DNA from 3 places in the Paenarthrobacter sp. NCHU4564 genome. Region 1 is predicted to be linked to each of the others. Evidence: predicted binding sites of a transcription regulator. Region 1 holds the regulator's gene; each other region holds the start of a gene.
The links. Region 1 encodes LexA, which represses DNA repair genes until DNA is damaged. Its sites were predicted from a motif close to TCGAACANNTGTTCGA; they were not measured.
Positions count from the first base shown of each region.

Region 2: the regulator LexA is predicted to act here: its motif matches at 5,494-5,509, upstream of ACSVIE_RS04840 (shikimate dehydrogenase).
Region 3: the regulator LexA is predicted to act here: its motif matches at 2,803-2,818, upstream of ACSVIE_RS14625 (LexA family protein).

Region 1 covers NZ_JBQLIS010000012.1:37,936-45,734, reverse strand. The annotation lists gene ACSVIE_RS13330 (ATP-dependent DNA helicase) at 1-1,688, shown strand, start outside; gene lexA (transcriptional repressor LexA) at 1,740-2,486, opposite strand; gene ACSVIE_RS13320 (LysM peptidoglycan-binding domain-containing protein) at 2,835-3,194, shown strand; gene ACSVIE_RS13315 (histidinol-phosphate transaminase) at 3,252-4,349, shown strand; gene hisB (imidazoleglycerol-phosphate dehydratase HisB) at 4,418-5,044, shown strand; gene hisH (imidazole glycerol phosphate synthase subunit HisH) at 5,041-5,793, shown strand; gene ACSVIE_RS13300 (hypothetical protein) at 5,795-5,953, shown strand; gene priA (bifunctional 1-(5-phosphoribosyl)-5-((5-phosphoribosylamino)methylideneamino)imidazole-4-carboxamide isomerase/phosphoribosylanthranilate isomerase PriA) at 5,988-6,731, shown strand; gene ACSVIE_RS13290 (SseB family protein) at 6,731-7,627, shown strand; gene ACSVIE_RS13285 (MFS transporter) at 7,682-7,799, shown strand, end outside.
Region 2 covers NZ_JBQLIS010000003.1:173,041-180,839, forward strand. The annotation lists gene ACSVIE_RS04820 (class-II fumarase/aspartase family protein) at 1-1,169, opposite strand, end outside; gene pcaG (protocatechuate 3,4-dioxygenase subunit alpha) at 1,166-1,756, opposite strand; gene pcaH (protocatechuate 3,4-dioxygenase subunit beta) at 1,761-2,630, opposite strand; gene ACSVIE_RS04835 (bifunctional sugar phosphate isomerase/epimerase/4-hydroxyphenylpyruvate dioxygenase family protein) at 2,672-4,543, opposite strand; gene ACSVIE_RS04840 (shikimate dehydrogenase) at 4,543-5,439, opposite strand; gene ACSVIE_RS04845 (IclR family transcriptional regulator) at 5,649-6,419, opposite strand; gene ACSVIE_RS04850 (MFS transporter) at 6,621-7,799, shown strand, end outside.
Region 3 covers NZ_JBQLIS010000014.1:27,336-35,134, reverse strand. The annotation lists gene ACSVIE_RS14650 (DUF2188 domain-containing protein) at 1-141, shown strand, start outside; gene ACSVIE_RS14645 (hypothetical protein) at 166-303, opposite strand; gene ACSVIE_RS14640 (hypothetical protein) at 319-720, opposite strand; gene ACSVIE_RS14635 (hypothetical protein) at 720-1,034, opposite strand; gene ACSVIE_RS14630 (Y-family DNA polymerase) at 1,067-2,365, opposite strand; gene ACSVIE_RS14625 (LexA family protein) at 2,358-2,789, opposite strand; gene ACSVIE_RS14620 (ATP-dependent DNA ligase) at 2,967-3,980, opposite strand; gene ACSVIE_RS14615 (LysR family transcriptional regulator) at 4,179-5,090, opposite strand; gene ACSVIE_RS14610 (amino acid ABC transporter ATP-binding protein) at 5,283-6,101, shown strand; gene ACSVIE_RS14605 (amino acid ABC transporter permease) at 6,107-6,742, shown strand; gene ACSVIE_RS14600 (amino acid ABC transporter permease) at 6,742-7,395, shown strand; gene ACSVIE_RS14595 (substrate-binding periplasmic protein) at 7,432-7,799, shown strand, end outside.

The sequences.
Region 1 (7,799 bases):
ACTACGTCTGCCTCCAGAAACTCGAGGGTGGTTTTCCCAGCGAGGAACCGTCCGAAGGCCAGCTCTTTTCGCTGGGCGAGGACACCAGTGTCCCGCACTTCGCGGCGTCTGTGGGTGGGCCGTCGTCGCAGTTGGGCAAGGAAGTGGTGCGCCTGAGGGAGTGGGCGGAGACCACGTCCACCGGTGACAGGGACGAATTGATGCCGGGCGTCACGGACCGGGCCTGGAGGCAGGTGTCCGTCACGTCCATGGAGTGCCTGGGAGCGCAGAAATGCCCCCTGGCAGAAGAATGCTTCAGCGAACAGGCCAGGGCCAGGGCTGCAGAAGCCGACGTCGTGGTAACCAACCATGCGATGCTTGCTGTCAGCGCTTTTGAAGGGCTTGCTGTCCTTCCCGAGTACGACGTCGTGGTGGTGGATGAAGCCCATGAGCTCCAGGACCGCGTGACCGGTGCTGTGTCGGGCCAATTGTCGGTGGCCATGGTGCACGCCGCAGCATCCAGTGCCCGGAAGCACACGGCGATTACCGTGGATGCCCTCAACGCCGCGGCCGATAGGCTGGACCTGGCAATTGCAGGAGTTCCCAACGGCTTGCTGCCGAACGGCCTGAACGATGAACAACTGGACTGCATCGACCAGTTGCGTGATGCTGCGCGTGCCGCGCTCTCGGACTTCAAGCCGGATTCGTCGGGCCAGAACGCGGTCGACGGCGGCAGGCAGCTCGCGCGGTCACGGCTTCTTCTCATCCTGGAACTGTCAGAGCGGCTGCTCGCTGCGAAGGAAAACCGCGAAGTCGTCTGGTTCTCCAGGAACAGTACATTCGATCCGCAGCAGGGTTACTCCCAACCGGATGAAACCGCCCCCGCCCTGATCAACATCGCTCCCCTCAGTGTGGCAGGAAGGCTCAGGGAAGGGCTTTTCGCAGGCCACACCGTGGTGCTTACCTCCGCCACCTTGGCCATCGGATCCGCATTTGAGCCGGCTGCCGGGGGACTGGGACTTGTGGGCGACGGGGCGCCAAGCTGGACAGGCCTGGATGTCGGATCGCCTTTCGACTATCCAAAGCAGGGTGTGCTCTACGTCGCGCAGCACCTGCCCAAGCCCGGGCGCGGAACCTCCCCGGAAGCGCTCGATGAGCTGGAAGACCTGATCCGGGCATCCGGCGGCGGAGCACTGTGCCTGTTCTCTTCACGGCGGGCGGCAGAGGAAGCAGCTGACGCCATGCGCCTGCGACTCGATGACACCATTCTCTGCCAGGGTGAATCCACAATGGCCGCGCTGGTGAAGCAGTTCGCCGACGAACCGGATACCTGCCTTTTTGGGACCATGTCCCTGTGGCAAGGGGTAGACGTGCCCGGCGGCTCGTGCCGGCTCGTGGTCATTGACCGGATACCTTTCCCCCGTCCGGACGATCCTCTGATGACGGCAAGGTCGCGGGCTGTGGCACAGTCCGGCGGCAATGGCTTCATGGCCGTCTCGGCCACGCATGCCGCGGTTCGTTTGGCGCAGGGCGCCGGTCGGCTGATCCGTTCCACAGGGGACAAGGGGGTCGTCGCGGTCCTGGACCCGCGGCTTTCCACGGAACGCTATGGGGCGTTCCTGCGTGCTGCCCTCCCGCCGTTCTGGGCGACGACGGACAGCAAGGTGGTCCAGGGCGTTCTGCGCAGGCTTAGTGCCTCCACGGGCTGACGCTCCAGGAGCGGGAACAGCCTTGAAGCCACAGCGGGCGCAGCGCCGAAGCTAGAGCGAGCGGAGAACTGAAACGACCTTGCCCATGATGGTGGCCTGGTCACCAAGGATGGGTTCGTACTGGGTGTTTTGCGGCAGCAGCCATGTGTGGCCGTCGCGTTGCCTGAAGGTCTTCACGGTAGCTTCGTCGTCCAGCAGCGCCGCCACGATGTCTCCGTTGACGGCGTCGTTCTGGCGCCGCACCACTACCCAGTCGCCGTCGCAGATCGCGGCATCGATCATGGAGTCGCCGGCGACCTTGAGCATGAACAGCTCGCCGTGGCCTACCAGCTGCCGGGGAAGTGCGAGGACGTCCTCTACGGTCTGGTCAGCGAGGATCGGACCGCCGGCAGCAATCCGGCCCACCAACGGAACCATGGCGGTGTCGCTCGCGCTGGCGAGTTCCGTGACGGCCAGCCCGCCGGTGGTGCGGAGGGTTGCGGGTGCTTCCACGCCCGGAATCGCGGCGCCACTGTCAAGCGTCAGGGGCATCAGGACTTCCATTGCCCTTGGACGCTTGGGGTCCCGGCGAAGGTACCCGAGTTTCTCCAGCTGGGACAGTTGGTGCGTGACGCTGGACAGGCTTGCCAGGCCGACAGTGTCGCCGATCTCACGCATGCTGGGCGGGTACCCGTTGTCATTGACTGACCGCTGGATGGTTTCCAGGATCTTCTTCTGACGGACGGTCAGGCTTTTGGGACTTTTCTGGGGCTGTTGGCTCCGCAGGGGTGCCCCGCCGCCGTTGGCCTTGGATGCCATGTACGCCATTGCCCTTCCGCTCCGCCCGGCCTCCACAAGGAGGTGTCCGGGGATGGGGGTCCGAAAAATGTCAGACCCTCCTGTTCCACTGGAACAGTGCTTGTTCCTTCAGTCAAACGTAGGTCAGGCGCATGCGTTTATCAAACATTTGTTCTAGCGAGTCTCGACATCGTTCGTTGATAAGTGCTAAAAATGTCATAGCAAGGTTCGAATATGTGTTCTATAAATCCTTGGCTCGCATGGAATGTCCGGACGCTGCGTTCGAACATCGGTTCGGGCCGGGGGGACACAAGAATTGGCAGCCTGTCCGGTTTCCGGCCCAGGCAATCGCTTAGAAGGGCTCAGCTCATGTCCGCAGTCACCGCGTTCAGTGATTTCCGCAGTACCCCCGTTCCGGCCCGTATCCGGCTGACCCGGCGCGGCAGGATTGTCTTCTTCGGAATCCCGGCCATGCTGTTGGCAGCAGCCCTCCTGAGCCTGGCCGGTTTCATTACCTCTCCGGCCAAGGCATCGGATTCCCCATCCCAGCTCCAGCCGCCCGTGGCTGTCTCCGTGACAGTCCAGCCCGGCCAATCGCTCTGGGGTATTGCCGGGGCCGCCGCCCCGGACCGCGATCCGCGGGATGTCATCGCCGAGATCATCCAGCTCAACGACCTCCCGGGCGGACGCATCCAGCCGGGCCAGCAGCTCTTCGTTCCCGCCGGCTGAGGTGCTTCCAGCTGTCACAGTTACCGGCGGGTCGCCGCGGCCCCTTAAACTGTGGTGGTGAGTGACCAGCTTGAGCGACTTGACCGCCTTCCCCTCCGGACCAACCTGCGTGGACTGAGCCCCTACGGCGCACCGCAGCTTGACGTCCCCGTCCTGCTCAACGTCAACGAGAACACCCATGGCGTCCCGGCCGACGTGCAGGCAGCCATCACCGAGGCCGTCGCCGCGGCTGCGACCAGCCTCAACCGATACCCGGACCGTGAGTTCACCGAGCTTCGGGTAGCCTTGGCGGAGTACCTCGGGCACGGCCTGTCTGCTGACAACATCTGGGCGGCCAACGGATCCAATGAGGTCCTTCAGCAGATCCTGCAGGCTTTCGGCGGCCCGGGACGCAAAGCACTGAGCTTCCCGCCCACCTATTCCATGTACCCCCTCCTGGCCAGCGGCACGGACACCGAGTACATCAGCGGTATCCGGGGAGAGAACTATGGGCTGGATGCCGCTTCTGCGGCCCGCCAGGTGCTCGAGACCGAAGCCAACATCGTGTTCCTGTGTTCCCCGAACAATCCCACGGGCACCGGCCTTGGCCTGGATGTCGTGGAGGCGGTATACGAGGCCGGTGAGGCCAGCCAGGCAATCGTGATCGTGGACGAGGCCTATCACGAGTTCGCCCACGACAACACGCCCAGTGCACTGACGCTCCTGCCTGGCCGGGAGCGCCTCATTGTCTCCAGGACCATGAGCAAGGCTTTCGCCCTGGCCGGTGCCCGCATCGGCTACATGGCAGCCGCTCCCGAGGTAACGGATGCCATTCGACTGGTACGCCTGCCGTACCACCTTTCGGCTGTCACCCAGGCCACGGCCTTGGCCGCTCTGCACCACCGGGAAGCCCTCATGGCTGATGTGGAGGACATCAAAGTCCAGCGCGACCGGATTGTCACGGAACTGCTTCGCCTGGGCTTGAAGCCGGCCGCGTCGGACTCCAACTATGTCTTCTTCGGCGGCCTGGAAAACCCGCTTGCCATCTGGCAGGGCTTGCTGGATGCCGGTGTGCTCATTCGTGATGTCGGCATCCCGGGGCACCTGCGCGTCACGGCGGGAACCGAGAAGGAAACCACAGCCTTCCTGGAAGCGCTGGAAGCACTGCTGGCCTGAGCCGGCCCGCCGGCCAACTAAACTTGTTACCAGAACCCACCCGAAACTTGTTGTAGAAGGACATCCCAATGAGCGAAACCGGCGCTACGCCGTCCGCTGCCCGCACTGCACGCATGGAGCGCACCACCAGTGAGTCCTCCGTCCTGGTCGAAATCAACCTGGATGGCTCGGGTGTCTCGGACATCAGCACCTCGGTTCCCTTCTATGACCACATGCTCACGGCTCTGTGCAAGCATTCGCTGATCGACATGACCGTCAAGGCAACAGGGGACACCCATATCGACGCGCACCACACGGTGGAGGACGTCGCCATCACGTTCGGTGAAGTGCTTCGCACTGCGCTGGGCAACAAGGCCGGCATTCGCAGGTTCGGTGAGGCGACTGTGCCCTTGGACGAGGCCTTGGCCCACGCAGTGGTGGATGTGTCCGGCCGTCCCTACCTGGTTCACGGAGGTGAGCCCGCAGGCCAGGAGTACCACTTGATCGGTGGACACTTCACGGGTTCCCTGACCCGGCACGTTTTTGAAGCCATTACCCTGCACGCCGGCATCTGCCTGCACATGAACGTCCTTGCCGGCCGGGACCCGCACCACATCGTGGAGGCACAGTTCAAGGCCTTCGCCAGGGCGCTCCGGGCGGCTGTCGAGTCCGATCCGCGCGTCGAAGGCATTCCATCCACCAAGGGGGCATTGTGAGCGGCCAGATCCTGAAGGACGGGGCGGTAACGGACGCTTCCGCCGCCGTGAGGCCGGCGTCGCCGGAAGGCAAGCCGACCGTGACGGTGCTGGACTACGGTTCCGGCAATGTCAGGTCAGCCGTACGCGCCCTGGAACGGGCAGGCGCCGAGGTCATCCTCAGCGCCAAGCCTGAAGATGTGTTGAACGCGGACGGACTCCTGGTTCCCGGCGTGGGCGCCTTTGAGACGGTCATGCGGGAGCTCAAGGCAGTAGACGGGATCCGGATGATCGGCCGCAGGGTGGCCGGTGGACGTCCTGTCCTGGCGATCTGCGTGGGCCTGCAGGTGCTCTTCGAAGCCGGTGTGGAACACGGCACCGAATCGGAAGGCATGGCAGAGTGGCCTGGCAAGGTCGAGTTGTTGCCCGCGCCCGTGGTGCCGCACATGGGGTGGAACACCGTGGATGTCCCGGAAGGCTCCAAGCTCTTTGCCGGCGTGGAGAATGAACGCTTCTACTTCGTCCACTCCTACGGCGTCCAGGACTGGAACTTCGACGTCGTCCAGCCGCGGATGACTCCGCCCCAGGTGACGTGGTCCGAGCACGGTGCACGTTTTATCGCTGCGGTGGAAAACGGCCCGCTCTGCGCAACGCAGTTCCACCCGGAAAAATCCGGCGATGCCGGGGCGCGCCTGCTGCGGAACTGGGTCGATAGTCTGCGCAGGCCCGGCTCCGATGCCGCCACGGTTCCCGCGGGCGGCGCTGCCTGACATGTGGTCCATTGTGTTGATGGGTCTTGCAGGCCTTTTGGTGGGCGGCGGAATTTCCTTCCACCAGCAGAAGAAGCCGTTGTGGGTATCCCTCTCCTTCTATGTGCTGGCGGCCATGTCGCTGCTGGCTGCCTATCTCCTCACCCTGCCAGGCAAGTAACCGGCCCGGCGTCCCAACGACTCCTAGGACACACATGACCACGTCGCAGCAAAACGTCTTGGAACTCCTGCCCGCCGTCGATATCGTCGATGGCCAGGCAGTCCGGCTCCTCCAGGGCGAGGCCGGATCGGAAACCAGCTACGGCACGCCGCTTGACGCAGCGCTTAACTGGCAGAACGCCGGTGCCGAGTGGGTCCATATGGTGGATCTCGATGCTGCGTTCGGCCGTGGAAACAACGCCGGGCTGATCAGCGAGGTCGTGTCCCGGCTCAACGTCAAGGTGGAGTTGTCCGGCGGCCTTCGTGATGACGAGTCGTTGGAACGCGCCCTGGAGCTGGGCGTTGAGCGCGTCAACCTCGGTACTGCGGCGCTGGAGAACCCGGAGTGGACCCGGCGCGCCATTGAGCGCTTTGGTGACAAGATCGCCGTCGGGCTGGATGTCCGGGGAACCACCCTTGCGGGCCGCGGCTGGACCAAGGAGGGCGGCGACCTCTGGGAGGTGCTGGCGCGCCTGGAGGACGCCGGATGTGCACGCTATGTGGTGACGGATGTGACCAAGGACGGTACGCTGCAGGGCCCCAACGTGGACCTGTTGCGCCGGATGGTGGAACGGACCGGCAAGCCCGTGGTGGCGTCCGGTGGAATTTCCAGCCTGGAGGACCTGCGGGTCCTGCGTGAACTGGTGCCCCTGGGTGTCGAGGGCGCGATTGTGGGCAAAGCCCTTTACGCCGGTGCGTTCACGCTGCCGGAAGCCCTGGATGTAGCCGGCCGACGCTGATGCCGCACGAAGAGCACCAAGGCCAGGGCCGGCGGGAGCTGCCTGGACACATCGCCGCTGCCTTGGCAGGCGCCGGGGGAGCCACGGACTCTGCAGGCCAGCCGTGGGCCGGTCGCAGCCTGCAGGGCGAGGACGCCAGGATCCACAATTTCGAGGACGACGACGGCACAGCCGATCCGGCTTACCTCGCCGCAGTTGGCGCCCTGCTGGACGGTACCGGCGGTGAAGCGGGGGTAGTTGCTTCGCTGGCCACAGCCAGGGTCTTTGTTCCGGTGGTAGCCCAGCTTGCCCAGGAAGCCGAAGGCGTCGACGGGCTGCATGCAGACAAGCAGGCTGATATGGCATTGGTCACACTGAAGGCGCCCGATGGCCGCACGGCGATGCCGGTGTTTACCTCCGCTGCCGCCCTGGAGGCCTGGCATGCTGAGGCGCGTCCCGTGGCTGTTTATGCAGCCCGCGCCGCACTGTCAGCGGTTTCGGAGGGGGCCCAGCTTCTGGTGCTGGATCCGGGCTCGGACTTCACGTTTGTTGTAAGGCGCCCGGCGATGTGGGCCCTTGCCAAGCAGCGGGACTGGACGCCGTCATACCTTGATGATCAACTGGAGTCTGCTCTCGCTTCGGCAGCCACGGCCTTCCCGGCAGTGCGACGCGTGGAAACGCGTCCGGGCGCCGGCGTGGCTGCACGGACCGCGGATGGACAGGTGGTGTCCGGCGGTGGTGCGGGTCCGGAACTCCAGGTGGTGCTCTACCTCGAAGACGGGCTGGACGCCGGTGCCGTCCAGCAGCTCGTGTCCGGCCTCAACGAGGCCTGGGCAAACATGGAGGCCTTCGCTGAGGGCGTGGACTCCATCGAAGTAAAACTGCAGCGTGCGGCGCAGGAGCCCGGGCTGCACTAACGGCAGCACCCGTTCATCCCGGGGCTGCCCCGGGGGAACAAGAGGAAAGAAGCTGTGAACTTCGCTCTCTACAAAGAGATGCTGGCCATCCGTCCGGTGAGGCGTTTGCTGCTCGTGGGCATGGTGGCGCGGATTCCGCACTCGGCGGCCGGTGTCCTGCTGACGCTGCATA
Region 2 (7,799 bases), on a different contig from region 1:
AGGAGAGGTGCGACGGCGGCCGCCACACCTTCGCTGAGGAGCAACGGCCCCGAGATCTCCAGGTTCCTGCGCATGGCCTCGGGGAATACCCGGACACCTTCAACGAGTTCCCGAAGGTGAAGTGCGGCACCGAGCGCCAGCGCGAGGAGCCGACGCAGCGCCGGCCATTCCGTGTGCCAGGCACCGTCCGGCCGCTCGTCGTTGAAGCTCGCAGCGGCCATGTGGAGCTGGGAACCAAGACCCGGAGCTTGGAGGGCCGCACTGCGGATCAGCACGGACAGCACAGGGTTCTGTTTCTGGGGCATGGCGGACGACACCCCACGCCCGGCAGCCAGGGGTTCGCCGAGTTCGCCCACTTCCGGGCGGCTCAGGAACACCAGGTCCACGGCGATCTTGCCAAAGGCATCCAGCAGGGAAGCCAGGGAATCCCCGAGGGACGTGACGGCCAAACGGTTGGTGTGCCAGGGTGCCGGAACTGCGGCCAGGCCGAGCTTCGAAGCCAAGGAATCCGCCAGTGCGAACGGCGTGGAGCCGGAACCGGCGGTCAGTTTGGACCCGGATGCCAACGTTCCACTGGCACCGCCAAACTGCACCGGCAACTCCTGCGAAGCCAACCGCGACGCAGCCGCAGCCACCCCTTGGAACCACTGCGCCACCTTAAGCCCGAACGTGTAAGGAAGGGCATGCTGCGTCAGGCTCCTGCCCACGCACAGCGTGTCCGCATGCTGTTCCGCCAAGGTGGCGAGCGCCGTCGTCGTGCTCTTCACTTCAGTGAGCAACGCCGAAACGGTGCGGCTGGCCAGCAGCATGAGTGCCGAGTCCAGCACGTCCTGGCTGGTGAGGGAGGTGTGGACGGCTTTCCCGGCGCCGACCCCGTTTGCATCCAGGCTGCGCACATGGGCGCGGAGTTCACCAAGCAGCGGGATTACCGGGTTGGCGCCGCCTTGGGCGCGTTCGGCGATGACGGCGAGGTCGTAGTGACCGGGGTCGGCGGCTTCGGCCACCACAGCTGCCGAACCTTCGGGTGCGAGCCCGGCTTCCTCAAGGACAGCCGCCCAAGCGGCTTCGACGTCGAGGATGGCCGCGATCACGGCACGGTCGCCCGTCAACGCCGTCACCGCAGGCGAGGTAGTGACGGGGCTGAGGAGGCCGAAGTCGCCGTCGGTCATGACTGGTCCGAGGCCAGATCCAGCGAACCGTCCTGCTGGAAGTCCAGGAACACGGTCTCGTCGCCACCCTGCAGGCGGATGTCCCACGTGAGTCCACCGTCGGGGTCACGGCGTGCGATGAGCGTCTTGCGGCGCTCGGGGTCGAGGGAGCTCAGCAGCGGATCGTTCGCCAGCGCTTCCTCGTTTTCCGGCAGGTAGACGCGGGTGAAGAGGCGGTTCATGAGGCCACGGGCGAAGACTGCCACGGAGATGAACGGCGCCGCTCCGGGTTTAAGCGGCCCCGGGTTGACCGTCGTGAAGGTGTACACGCCGGAGTTGCCGACGGAACCGCGGCCCCAGCCGGTGAAGGTGTAGCCATCGCGGACCAGTGAGCCGGTGCGCTGGACGATGTTGCCGTCGGAATCCGGCTGCCAGATTTCCAGAATTGCGTCGGGAATGGTGTTGCCCGCGCCGTCGTACACCGTGCCCTGGAGGCGAATGCTGCCGGGGCTGCCCGGTGCCAGCAGTTCGTTGTCCTTGTTAAAGGGAAGGGCGTAGCCGTAGAAGGGTCCGACGGTCTGGCCCGGTGTGGGCGTCAGCTTGCTCATGTGCTTACTCCTCGTCCCCGGCGTCGCCGTATGCTTCGTTCTCGGTCCAGGTCCGCTTGGAACCGGTCAGGATGATGTCCCACTTGTAGCCGAGGGCCCATTCGGGGCTGGTCAGCTCGTGGTCGTACTGCGCAACCAGGCGGTCACGGGCGTCCTGGTCCACGATCGACTGGTAGATCGGGTCCAACGGGAAGAGCTGGTCACCCGGGAAGTACATCTGGGTGACGATCCGCTGGGTGAACTCCGAACCGAACATGGAGAAGTGGATGTGGGCCGGGCGCCAGGCGTTGAGGTGGTTCTTCCACGGGTACGCACCGGGCTTGATGGTGGTGAAGGAGTAGGAGCCGTCGGCACCCGTGATGCAACGTCCGACGCCGGTGAAGTTCGGGTCGAGCGGGGCGGGGTGCTGGTCGCGCTTGTGGATGTAGCGTCCGGCGGCGTTGGCCTGCCAGATTTCCACGAGCTGCCCGGCAACCGGGCGGCCGTCACCGTCGAGGACCCGGCCGGAGACGATGATGCGTTCACCCTGCGGCTCGCCGTTGTGCTGGATGGTCAGGTCCGACTCCAGCGCGTGCACGTCCTGGTGGCCGAACGCCGGCGAGTACAGCTCGATGGTCTCCGGATCTGCGTGGTGCAGGTTCTTGGTGGGGTGGCGCAGGATGGAACTGCGGTACGGCGCGTAGTCCAGGCGCGGCATGGTTTCCGGTGCCTTGCCGTTCTTCAGTGCCTCGGCATAGCGGTCGCCGATCGCCTTGATCTCGGCACTGAGGTCCGCCTGCGTTTCCACCTTCTTGGACTCATGCGCGGCGTGTGGCTCAGCTGGCGGCACCAGTTCCTCCGATTCGAGGGCTTGTGCGGTGTTGTCTTGCGGCACAGCCGGCTCCTTTCTATGGATTCTTTGTCGGGTCCGGGCAGCTACGCCCGGTGGAGTGAGTCGTATTGGACGGCGTGGCGAACTGGGGCGTTCGGGGCTCCGTAGCCGTTGTAGTTGCCGCGGCGCTCCACCATTTCAAAGAACACGCTGCCAACCGTGGCGGTGTAGAAGTGGAGGAATTCGCCGTTGGCGTCCCGGTCATACAGGAGGTTGAGTTCCTGGAGCGTGTCCAGGAATCCGGATTCAAGATCGAACCGCGCATCCAGGTCCTCGTAGTAGTTGGCCGGAATCTGCAGGAACTCAAGGCCGCGGTCCCGCGCCGACCGGGCTGTTGCCACGAGGTCGTCGACGGCGAAGGCGATGTGTTCCTGATACGTTTTGCGTGCCTTTTCGGCCTGCTGCGCAGGGGCGAGGTTCAGCACCAGCCGCACCGCACCATTGCTGGTCTCCATGACCTGCGAGCGGACCAGGCCGCTGGGACTGGGCACCTCGGCGAACGGTTGCGGTTCCAGGGCGAGGGCGCTGGTGTAGAAGAGGACGGCTTCGTCGAAGTGCTGCCATGGCTGGGCCAGGTTCACGTGATCAATCACGGCGCTTTGCCGTGCACGCGGGTGCTCCAGCCCCTCGCCGAACTCCTGCGTCCATGCTGCTGTTCCGTCCGGGTTGCCCTGGCACAGGAAGATCTCGGTGGAGTCCGGAGCAGAGATGCCCTGGAACACCTCCTCGTCCGCCTGAACCTTGCGGGCGACCACTGGTGCCTTGAGTTGCTGGGCGCGAGCGGAGGCAATGACCGGAGAGTCGACGTCGAACCCCAATGCGGCAATAGCCGGTTCCGTATGGGAGGCCGCCTGCTCGTTGATGATGACCCGGGCCTGGCCCATGGTCCACAACTGCACGTCCTTGGTCCGGTGCCGGCCTTCGAACTCGAAGCCGAGCTGGCCCAGGAGCTTCTCCAGCTGCGCAGTGTCGTCAGCCTTGACCTCGGCGAAGTTGAACCCGGCGGGCTCGTTCACCTTGGGCAGGGTGGCCAGTTCCATGGGATAACGACGGCGGGAGTTCTGTTGGGCTCCTGCCGAGCCGGACGCCGGGCTGCTGGCCAGCCACTTGGCGCTCTGTTCTTCCAGCCAGATGAGCGAACGCATGGCATCCACGGCTGTCCGCTCCACGTCCGATTGGCGGAACACATCATTGAAGACCTCCAAGGAAACCGGGCCCGTGTAGCCTGCGCGGACCACATGTCCCATGAACTTGGCGAGCTCGAACTGGCCCTCCCCGGGGAAAACCCGGTAGTGGCGGCTCCAGGACAGCACGTCCATGCTCAGCTTGGGGGCGTCGGCTACCTGAACGAAGAAGATCTTCTCCGCGTTGATATCCTCGATCGGCGCCGTGTCCCAGTCGCGGGAGAGGATGTGGAACGAGTCCAGGCACGTGCCCAGGTTGGGGTGGTCCACCATCTCCACCAGGCGGTAGGCGTGCTCGTAGTCGTTGACGTACTTGCCCCAGGCCAAGGCTTCGTAGGCGACCTTGACGCCGTGGTCGCCCGCCAGTCCGGCGAGTTCGCTGAGCTGTTCTGCCCGCAATTGGTCATCGTCAATGGTCGCTGTGGCCACGTTGGAGCAGACCAGGATGGTGTCCATGCCCAGGCGGGCCATGAGCTTGAACTTGGCTTCCGCGCGCTTGAGGTTGGCTTTCAGCAGGTCCGGTGTGACGCCGTCGAAATCGCGGAACGGCTGGTACAGATCAAGGCCGAGACCCAGGTCCGCCGCCATCTTGCGAACGTCTTCCGGGCTGAGCGAGGAGGTGACGAGGTCCTGCTCGAAGATCTCGATGCCGTCGAACCCGGCGATGGCGCAGGCCTGCATCTTCTCCTTGAGCGTCCCGGACAGGCAGACCGTGGCGATTCCCGTGCGCATCAGTGGGCCGCCTTCACGAGTGCGGATTCTTCGGCGGCGATGAGGTCCAGGAAGTGTTCACGCATGCGGTCGCGGTCAGCGTCCCTGCCAGTGAAGATCTTGAACGCGTCCGCCGCCTGACCAACTGCCATGCGACCGCCGTCGAGCACGTCACAACCCTTGGCGCGCGCCTCGCGGACCAGTTGAGTTTCAATGGGGCGGTAGACGATGTCCGCCACCCAGTGCCGCGGTTCCAGGAGGTCGATGTCCAGGGGCAGGCCGGGGTGGGCGGCCATCCCAACGGGGGTGCAGTGCACCAGGCCGTCGGCGAGGGCCATAATCTGGCTCAGCTCAGAGGTGCTGCGCGGGGTGATGCTTGCGGCCGGGAAAAGTTCGCCGAGTTCGGCAGCGCGTTCGGCGGCACGGCTTGCGTCCATGTCCACAAGGTCAAGGTGCTTGGCGCCGGCCTTGAGCAGGGCATAGGCGACGGCGGATCCGGCACCTCCGGCACCCAGTTGGATTACATGGTCGAGCTTGGCCTTCGGGAGTCCATTGCTGAGTGCCGCGCCGAAGCCGGAGAAGTCCGTGTTGTGGCCGACGAACCGGCCGTCCTGGATCAGGACCGTATTTACGGCACCCAGGCGAGCGGCGTCGTCGGAAATTTCGTCAAGGTGCCCCAGCACCAACTGCTTGCACGGATGAGTGATGTTGAGGCCGTTGAAGCCCATCCGCTGGGCTGCTGTCAGGAGATCCCCGACGGCGGTGGCCGGCAGCGCGAGCTCCAGCAGGTCGATGGGGCGGTACAGCAAGCGAAGGCCCTGCACATCGGCCTCGCGTTCATGCATGGGCGGAGTCAGCGAGGGCATCACGCCTTCGCCAATCAGGCCCACCAGAACGGATTCGGCTCGGTTGCTCATCCTCAAGCTCCTTTTACTTTCACGGCCTGCCCGAAGCGTTCAACGCTGTTCGGACCGAACGTATGATTCAGATTACTACAGTTGTTCATATTCCGCACGCTTGTTCTTATCGCGAACATCTTTCCCCTGCAGCTCCCCCTCGCCCCAACTAGGTCGCACTTAAGCGCGTTTAGCGCGGTCAAAACGCGCACTAATGCGACCCAGTTGGGTCAGCGCTGGGGCAGGCGGGCCGCGAGTTCGGCAGCGGCTTCCTGCAGGGTGGGCACATGGGCGATGAGTTCCTCCATGGTCAGGCGGAACACGGGAACAGCGGTGGCGATCGAAGCGAAGGCATGGCCCTGGGAATTGAGGACCGGGACAGCCACTGCCCGCATCCCTATCTCGTTTTCCTCATCCATCACTGCGTAGCCTTGGCGGCGGACCTGCTCGATCTCCTCGCGGAACTTGTCGCGGTCCGTGATGGAGTGCTCCGTCAAGGCCTCCAGCGGAAGCTCCTCCAGAAGACGCTTGCGTTCCACGTCCTCTTCGAAGGCAACGATCGCTTTGCCAACCGACGTCGTATGCAGGGCTCCGAGATGGCCCGGATCGCTGGTCACCCGGAAAGTCTTGGGGCCATCGACCTTGTTGACCGTCAGATGATGGTCGCCGTCGCGCACTGACAGGATGGTGGCCTCATGTGTTCGCTCGGTGACTCGCTGGAGCACGGGCAGTGCAGAAGCGGCAAAACCGTGATGGTTGGAAACCCGCTGCCCAAGTTGGAATACACGAAGGCCCAGGTGATAGCGGCGACCATCCGCCTCATAGTCCACAAACCCGTCGCGTGTCAGCGAGCCAAGCAGTCGGTAAGTGGTGCTGAACGGCAACCCCGCACTTCGCGCAAGGTCCGCGGCGCTGGCGCCCTTCGGTTCGTCGCCAAGCAAAACCAAAAGGCTCAGAGCCTTGCCCACCATGTCGGTCTTTGTGTCCTCTTTCACACTCATAAGGGAAATGCTCCCACATAGTGAGAGCTATTTCTAGATGGTGATTACTTCTCTTGACAAGTGACCGCACTCACAGCCACTATTGCTGTATTGCACAAGTAGCTCTCACCATGTGGTTACTGTCGGGATAAGCCAGCCGCACCTCGCTCGCGATCCCTCCTTGCTTTACCCGCGACATCGTTGTCACAGAAGGAACCTCCCATGAGCCAAACAATGCCGTCAGCGACGCCCGGCACTGAATCAACAACGGGTACACCCAAGAAAGCCGCACTCGCCAGCTTCCTGGGCAGCGCCGTTGAGTACTACGACTTCTTCATCTTCGGATCCGCCGCAGCGTTGATCTTCCCGCACGTCTTCTTCCCTGACGCTGACGCCAATGCAGCCATCATGTCCTTCGCGACCTTCGGCTTCGCCTACGTCGCACGTCCGGTCGGCGCCATCATCCTGGGTCACTTCGGTGACAGGATCGGCCGGCAAAAAGTCCTCATGTTTACCCTGGTCCTCATGGGTGCGGCCACCTTCGTGATCGGCTGCCTTCCCGACTTCAAGACCATCGGTTGGTGGGCTCCGGTCCTGCTGGTCCTGGCCCGTCTCTGCCAGGGCCTTTCCGCGGCCGGCGAGCAGGCCGGCGCTTCATCCATGACGCTGGAACACGCGCCGGACAACCGCCGCTCCTTCTTCACCTCCTGGACGCTGACAGGCACCCAGGGCGGCCAAATCCTGGCAGCACTGGTCTTCATCCCGGTGGTGGCACTGCCCGACGACATCAAGTACGGCATCGGCTGGCGCATCCCGTTCTGGTTGAGCGCCGTGGTGGTCATCGTTGCCTACTTCATCCGCCGCACACTGCATGAGCCGCCCGCCTTCGCAGAAGCCAAGAAGAACAACCAGATCGCCAAACTTCCCGTGGCCGACCTCCTGAGACTGCACTGGCGGGACGTTCTCCGCGTCATCTGCTGCGCCTTCATTGCCGCAGTCAGCACGGTCTTCGGCACCCTGGCCATCAAGTACGCCCAGGATGTGGCCCACGTCAGCAGCACGATCACCCTCTGGCTGGTAGTGGTGGCCAACATCGTGGCTCTGGGCACGCAGCCCCTGTTCGGCATGCTCGCCGACAAGATCGGCCGCAAGCCAGTCTTCATCTATGGCGCACTGGCCAGTGCCATCATGACCCCGGTCTTCCTCCTGACGCTGGAATCCGGCAACGTACCGCTCATGTTCCTGGTCTCCGTGGTGTTCTTCTCCTTCGGATACGCAGCAGCCAACGCCGTATGGCCGTCCTTCTACGGTGAAATGTTCAGCACCAAGGTCCGCTTCTCCGGCCTGGCCATCGGCACCCAGCTCGGCTTCCTCATGGCAGGTTTCGCTCCGGCGATCGTC
Region 3 (7,799 bases), on a different contig from region 1:
GCTGAGAAGCGGGCCAAAGAAATCGTTGAAAACACGGGGCGCGGGCACGGCGAAGTCCGCATCCAGAACAAAAATGGAACATTCATCGACAGCGACTCGGGATCCAAGAACGAGTCACCCGCCAAGGACACCAAACACTAGCCACGGCCAGGCGCCGCACGGCTGCTAGCTCGTGCGGATGGCGATGGCCTTGGAGCCTTCCGGGATCAGTGCTTCGGCTGCTGCTTTGGCTTCCTCGTACGTCGGTCCTTCGGCTTCGACTTGGCTCAGTTCGCCGTTGCCGGCTTCTACGGTCAGGGTCACTTTCACACCCATAGCCTAGGCCGCCAGGTCCGCGCGGACCCGGCCCAACGCCGCCCGCAGCGGGGCAGGGTCCGAGATGTTCCGCAGGTCCACCGGGCGGCGCCCGCCCAGGGTGGGGGAGGGGACCATCATCCACAGCGCGAAGTAGTTGTGGGGGATCCGCAACTCCAACGCCCGTTCGAACAGGCCCGTCACGACAGGGTTCAGGGACAGGTCGGCCCGGAACTGATACCCAGGACAGAAGGTCCCTTCGTCGTCGATGAAGACACGGACCAGCTGCCGCATGGCAGGTTCTGGGTTCTCGTGAACGGCCGAGAGGCGTTCCCGGACCTGTTCCAGGCCGGGCAGGCCGAATTCGTCACGGGTCCGGTCCCAGAGCTGGTCCGGGATGGGGGAGCGGTACAGCTTGGCTGCCACTAGCTGATGGATTCGATCTGCCACTGAGTGGCCATGGGTTCCCGCCGCAGCGTGAACGTGCGCAGCTCCGCACCGGCGGACGGGAGCGCGGCCTGGACCTGCCAGTGTTCGACACTGACGAGATCGCCTGTTCCGACGGCGGCGCGGTTGCGGGTTTCCCACCATGCGTCCCGGGTGTACCAGTGCGCGGTGTGTACGTCGGGGTCGACCATCCAGATCCGGCCGTCGTGCCGGATCGCCAAGGGTGTCCCGTTGGGGCTGAACCGGACTGCGACGTTCTGGCGGGTTTGTGGTTTTTCGGGGGCAAGAGTCATGGGTGGACTCTCCTTTCTTGCTTTGGCGCCGGTCAGGCGGCTTTGACGAGGGGGAGTTCGTCCCAGTGGGTGGTGTACCTGGGGGAGAGCATGTCGCGTTTCATGGTCCAGTCCGGGCCGCCTTTGATCCCGGCATGGCCCAGGCCGATGGATCCGCGGCCGTACCGTTTGGTTACGTCTTCGAGCAGGATCCCGATGCCGCGTTCTTCGTGCGGGTTCTCGAACAGCTCCAAGGGTTTCTGGTTTCCGGACGGGCGCAGGTCGGTGACCATGATCCCGGCCCGGACGTACTTCACGCCCTCGAACACTTGGGGGAGCAGGGCGTGGGCGGCTTTGGTCAGGATCACCGGGTCCGCTGTGGGCATCGGCAGCGCCAGGCAGACCGAGGGGAAGGATTTTTCGTTCGGGTTGAAGTGCGAGGTCGCCGCGAACGCGGTCAACACCTTCGCTTGGAGGTCGTGTTTGGCCAGGCGGGCACTGGCCATTTGCGCGTATACGCTCATGACCTGCCGCAACCCCGCCGTCGTCGTGATCGGTGTCGAGAACGAGCGGGAGAAGATCAGCTGGTCCCGGCCTATTCGTTCCTCTTCCATCGGGATGCAAGGGGTGCCTTGGAGTTCCAGGACGGTGCGCATCGTGACGATGGAGAACTTGTCCCGGATCGCGACCGGGTTGGCCCGGGTAAGGTCGGCGATGGTGAAGATTCCCATCGCGTTCAGCCGCGTGGTCAACCTTGTGGCCACACCCCAGATTTCAATCACCGACAGCCGGGACAGCAGCGCTTCGCGCTGGGCTGCCGGGACTGATTCCCACCGGCACACCCCGCCGAAGGCGGGGTTGTTCTTCGCCCACTTGTTGCACAGCTTCGCCAGCGTCTTCGTCGGTGCGATACCGACGCAGACCGGCACGCCGACGTTCCGCCGGCACGCGGCCCTTATTTCCCTGCCCAGCGCCAGCAGCTCGTCCGGTTCGCCCTTGACCCCGAGGAAGGCCTCGTCGATGGAGTAGACCTCCAACCAGGCCGAGTAGCGGCCCAGCAGCTCCATCACCCGGGCGCTGATGTCGCCGTAGAGTTCGTAGTTGCTTGAGAGGGCCACCAGACCCCATTCCTTCGCCCGGGGCCGGAGCTTGAACCATGGCTCGCCCATGGCAATGCCCAGGCGTTTGGCTTCCGGAGACCGGGTGACCGCGCAGCCGTCATTGTTGGAGAGCACAATGAGCGGCTTTCCCTCCAGGGCCGGGTTGAAGGCGCGTTCGGCCGAGGCGTAGAAGCAGTTCACGTCCACGTGCGCGATCTCCTGCATCCGGCGCATCACCGCGGGCTTAGACATGATGCAGGCACCTCGTGGCCACGCCCCAGATCGTCAGATCCGACAAGGCCGGAACCCTAATATCCGGGAAACGCGGGTTGTCGGCCTGCAGGACCACCCCTGTGGCTGTGATCCTCAGCCGTTTGATCGTCAGTTCCCCGTCCAGGACGGCAACGACGACCGACCCGTCCTTCGGTTCCAGGGCCCGGTTCACCACGAGCTCGTCGCCGTCGCTGATCCCGGCCTGCTCCATGGATTGGCCGGTCACCCGGACGATGAACGTGCTGGTCACGTCCTTGACCAGGTGGGCGTTGAGGTCGATCCGGCCGTCGAAGTAGTCCTGCGCGGGCGAGGGATAGCCGGCGGCCACCGCTATCGGTGCCACCAGCACCGTCACCGCAGAGAGTCCCGCATTTATCACACGGGGGCCAACTATCACGCCCACAACACACCTTTATTCGAAACTTTGTTCGAAAAATAACTGTACTCCACAGGGCCGACAAGATAAGCCGCACCAGGGGCGGCGTAGACGGGTTGCACACCAATGGGGACAGCTTTGAGCTGTGCGGAGGGCTCCACCTGACCCCAGTGGGCACAACCCGTCCACCGCGAGAATGAGGCGTTAGCGGTTGTGGAGATGCGGCGGAAGTTCGACGTCGGCCGGGTCCAGTTCCGGACGAAGCCGGAGCAGGGAAAGCGGGTGGCGGAAAGACTTCCCGGACCATGCGACGTCGGCGGCGACCTCGACCACGATCGGTTCCACCAGGGTCAGGTGGACCGGGCCCTTGTCTTTACTGAATCTGTTCAGCGAGGACTCGCTGGTTTCTTCCGGCCACGGGTGACCTGGCTGTCCCGGGCGCAGATGCCGGCCCAGCTCACGCCCTGCCCGGGTGGAAAGAACCGTGGACCGGCCCACGATCCGCAGTGTCCCATCGACCGGCAAGCCGGCGATGATCGCCTGCGGCTGCGTCACCGGGCCGATGACGGCTGCGCAGACCGCATCAAAAGTGCTTTTGGTCTTCAACTTCAACCAAGACCGCGAGCCGTCGTATGGTTGGGAACCGCCCTTGAATACCAGCCCTTCAACCCCTGTTGCGGGCAGATCCTTCAACCAGGTCTTCGCCAGCTCCATGTCGGTGGTGGCGGGGGAGAGGTTCAACGGCGCGGTCCATTCCCGGCCCAGTTCCTCGAGCAGCCGCCGCCGCCCCGTGAACGGCACCGACCGGATGTCCTGCCCGGCAACGGCCAGCAAGTCGAAGGCCGCATACGCGGCCGGCAGCTCACGGACCAGGCCCGGCAGCACCGCCCGGGAGGTGACCATGCGGCGCTGCAACGCCTCAAAATCCAGCCGGTCCCCATTCCAGATAACCGCCTCACCATCGAGCACAACACCGGGCGGCACTTGCTCCTGGAGGGCTGAGGCCAGATCCGGCAGGACCTTCGTCAGTTCCTTGCCCTGCCGTGACCACAGCGTCACCCCGTCCGCCTGCACCAAGGCAACTGTCCTGTACCCGTCCCACTTGGGCTCGGCCCACAGCCCGCCCGGCAACGCCCCGGGGCCAGGGAAACTCTTGATGAGTTTGGCCAAGGCAACAGCAACCGGAGGTTGCAGTGCCCGCGGAATGGACTCGCCCATACGCCCAAGCCTAAAGGACCAAGATCACAAGGGACCTTGGCTGTGGTCCGGCCTGTAAAGCTCGTAGGGGCGCGTCATTTCTCGGTGCGAAGCAGTCGCCGAGCTGTATAGCGCCTATCCGTTCGCTTTGGTGGGTGACCCGCAATGCGATTCCTGAGCCACGTCTCCAAGTTCAGTGCAGGTGGGCGCAGGCTCCGACTATGCCGGAAGGTACTCCTTATGCAACATGCGCATGTGTTCTTCTGTGAGCTTGATGAGTGCTTGGGTTCCGGGGGAGAGGCTTGTCGGGTCCCGGGTGATGATGGCGAAAGTTTCGATCAGCGGTGGTTCGAGGCTTACCCAGTTCAGCTTCTCCGTGTATCCGAGAGCTTGTGCCACCGGCACTGAGGCGACAGCTGCTGCCGTTCCGGCGGCGGCGACGGCCAGGGCAGCTGAGCCGGTTTCGACTTCGATGTCGGGATTGAAGGCTATTCCCAGTGTCTGGGCACGTTCGCTCAACTGACGACGTGTGGGGTCGTTTTCGGCCCACCCTGAGTCGGGAAGGACGAGTGGGCGCTGCAGCAGCCCGTCGATCGTCACGGGCCCCTCCAATGCTGGTTTGGTATGGAAGTAGGCGGCTTCGCAGGACCAAAGTACGTCGCTGATGGTCAGTCCCCGGGCGTCAATGGGCAGGGCCACAACCCCGGCTTCCAACCGACCAGAGCGGACCAGCTCTACAACCTGGGCTGAATTCGAACCGATGACTCGGATGTTGATGTTGGGATACATCGCCCGGAATGCCGGTATCAGCCCGGAGAGCACGTACTGGCCACTGTTGAACATGCCGAAGGTGACCGTGCCCTCTTGCCGGTCCCTGATGCCGGTGACAGAGTCTAGGGCGGCCTGATAATCGCGAGCCACTTTCTTGGCATGAGGTAGGAACTTGTGGCCTGCCTCGGTGAGGGTAAGGCCTTGCTTTGCACGGGTAAAAAGCGCAACACCTACGCTCTGTTCGAGCTTGCGGATCTGCTCGGAGAGGGTCGGCTGGGACACGCCCAGGTCCTCGGCCGCCTGCGTCAAGGAACCTGCCCTTGACGCGGCCAAGAAGTAGTTCACCTGAAGAATCGTCACCGTTTCTCCTTTCTCCTTCTTTGAGTCGTGGTGCTCCGCAGCTTATAGGTACTTGCTTGAGCATGTATAGCGAAGTCCTATGTGAGACCGTAAAAAGACCGCGCATTGGGGAAAGATAGGTGATTTTTGCTGCGGAACTCTTGTAAACCAAAGGTGATTCAGATTACATTTCCTTATCCCTAGTCAATACCTATGGATCAATCTCCGAAGAAGGCAATCCTCATGGAAACAGCGATAGTCCCCGCCGAGTCCCCGCCCATGTTGGGCGCGGTTAACGTTCAGGGCCTGCATAAGAACTACGGCGTAATTGAAGTCCTGCATGACGTCAGCCTGCAGATGGCTGAGGGTGAAGTAGTTTCAATCATCGGCCCTTCGGGAGCGGGCAAGAGCACGTTCCTCCGGTGCCTGAACTATCTGGAAGTCCCCACGGCGGGCACCATCACCATTGGCGGCACAACCGTCGACGCCAGCGCGAAGCGTCCGGACAGGGCCAGCTTGCAACGGCTCCGCCGCGTGACCGGGATGGTGTTCCAGAGCTTCAACCTTTTCCCACACCTGACGGTGATGGAAAACATCAGCCTGCCACAGCAGAAGGTGCTGGGCCGCAGCCGCGATGAGGCCCACTCAGTAGCTGAATCTCTGCTGGCCCGGGTCGGCTTGGTCGAGAAGAGCGATCAGCACCCTTCCCGCCTCTCCGGCGGACAACAGCAGCGCATTGCCATCGCCCGCGCCCTGGCACTTTCACCGAAGGTCATGCTCTTCGACGAACCAACCTCTGCACTGGACCCTGAACTCGGCCTGGAAGTGCTCTCGGTCATGCGAGACCTGGCCGATGAAGGCATGACGATGCTTGTAGTGACCCACGAAATGCAGTTCGCCCGGGATGTCTCCGACCGGGTCATGGTCATGGCGGGTGGCCGCGTACTCGAGCTGGGACCCAGCCAGGAAGTCATGACCAACCCCACCCACGAGCGGACCAAGAAGTTCCTCCGCGCAGTACTGGACCGGTGACGGTCATGCTCGCGCAAATCGCTTCCGGCATCGGAATGACCCTGCTCATCACAGGTGCCTCACTGGCCATCGGAGCAATCCTGGCGCTGCCTTTGGTCGCCGCCCGGCGTTCGCCGTGGACTCCTCTGCGGGTCGTTGCCACGGCCTACATCGACGTAGTCCGGGCCATCCCTCCCATTACGTGGCTGTTCCTGATCTACTTCGGCCTGCCGCAGTACGCCCTTCGCCTGGACTCAGTGTCAGCGTCGATACTCGGGTTCTCCGTCATCGCCTCGGCCTACATGGCCGAAACATACCGCGCCGGCCTGCTTAGCATCCCCAAAGGCCAGTGGGAGGCCTCGACGGCTCTGGGCATGCGTTTCATGCCGATCACCCGGCACATCATTACCCCCCAAGCCTTCAAAGTCACCCTCCCGGCCGTAGCCGCCTATGCCATAGCCCTTATCAAGGACTCCGCACTTGCTTCAACCATCGGTGTCCACGAGATCACCTACCAGGCAGGCTTGGCTTCCAAAGCCTCCCATCAAGGCTTGTTGTCATTCACGATCGCAGGTCTGCTCTACATTGCTATCAGTTTGCCGCTTGCCTTGGCCGCACGACGCGTTGACAGCACCCTCCGCCAGAAACTCGAGGTGGCGTGATGACTCTCATCGATCAATGGATTTCTTGGCTACCGGCACTGTCACCAGGACTCAGCGTCAGCCTCGGCCTGACGGGACTGTGCCTGCTGTTTGGAATGCCACTGGGGCTGCTGCTGGCCGTCGCCATCGAAAGCCGGCTCGTTCCTCTGCGGATCCTGGCACTGGTCGTGGTGGAAGTCGGCCGAGGGGCTCCGGCTCTGGTGTTGCTGTACTTGCTCTACTTTGGCCTGCCCGAAGGAGGCATCACACTGCCGGCTTTCACCACCGCAGTCATCTCCTTGTCTTGGACCACCGGGGCCTACTCCAGCGAATTGTTCCGCTCGGGTCTTGCCTCCGTGCCGCGTGGTCAGCGTGAAGCAGCTGCGACGGCCGGCCTGCAGGGGTGGAATGGATTCCGGTACATCGTCCTGCCTCAGGCCATCCGGATCTCCACCCCGCCCCTGGCAAGCCTCGCGGTCACGATCTTCCAAACCAGTTCACTGGCTTTCGTCATTGCAGTTCCGGAACTGATGTCCAAGGCATACGCCTTGGGTTCCATCACCTTCGAATACCTCAGCGTTTTCCTGCTCACATCCGTGCTCTACGGGTCGATCACCCTGATTGCGCTGGCCTTCGTGCGGCTCGGTGAACGCCGACTGAACCGATACCTCTAATCGCATCAAACCCTCCCCAACACCAAAGGACCCACCATGAAGCTCGAGAAATTCTGGATCCGCTCCGCCGCCATGACTGCCGTTATTGGAGCAGCTGCCCTGGCACTCACAGGCTGCAGCACCTCCGCGGACGCCTCGGTCGACCCTTCCTGCACCCCGAAGCACTCCTTCAGGACCATCACCCAAGGGACACTTACCGTCTCCACCTATGACTTCGCACCCCACATGAAGCTCGACGGAACCAAGCTCTCCGGAGTCGAAGGAGACCTGCTGAACGAGATCGCCAAACGTGAATGCCTGAGCGTGACAGTGGAAGCCTCCGGCGGTGCAGGAGCAGCCATTCCCGCCGTCCAAGCCGGAAGGTCCGACCTCGCCGCAGGCGACTGGTGGCGGACCAAGGCACG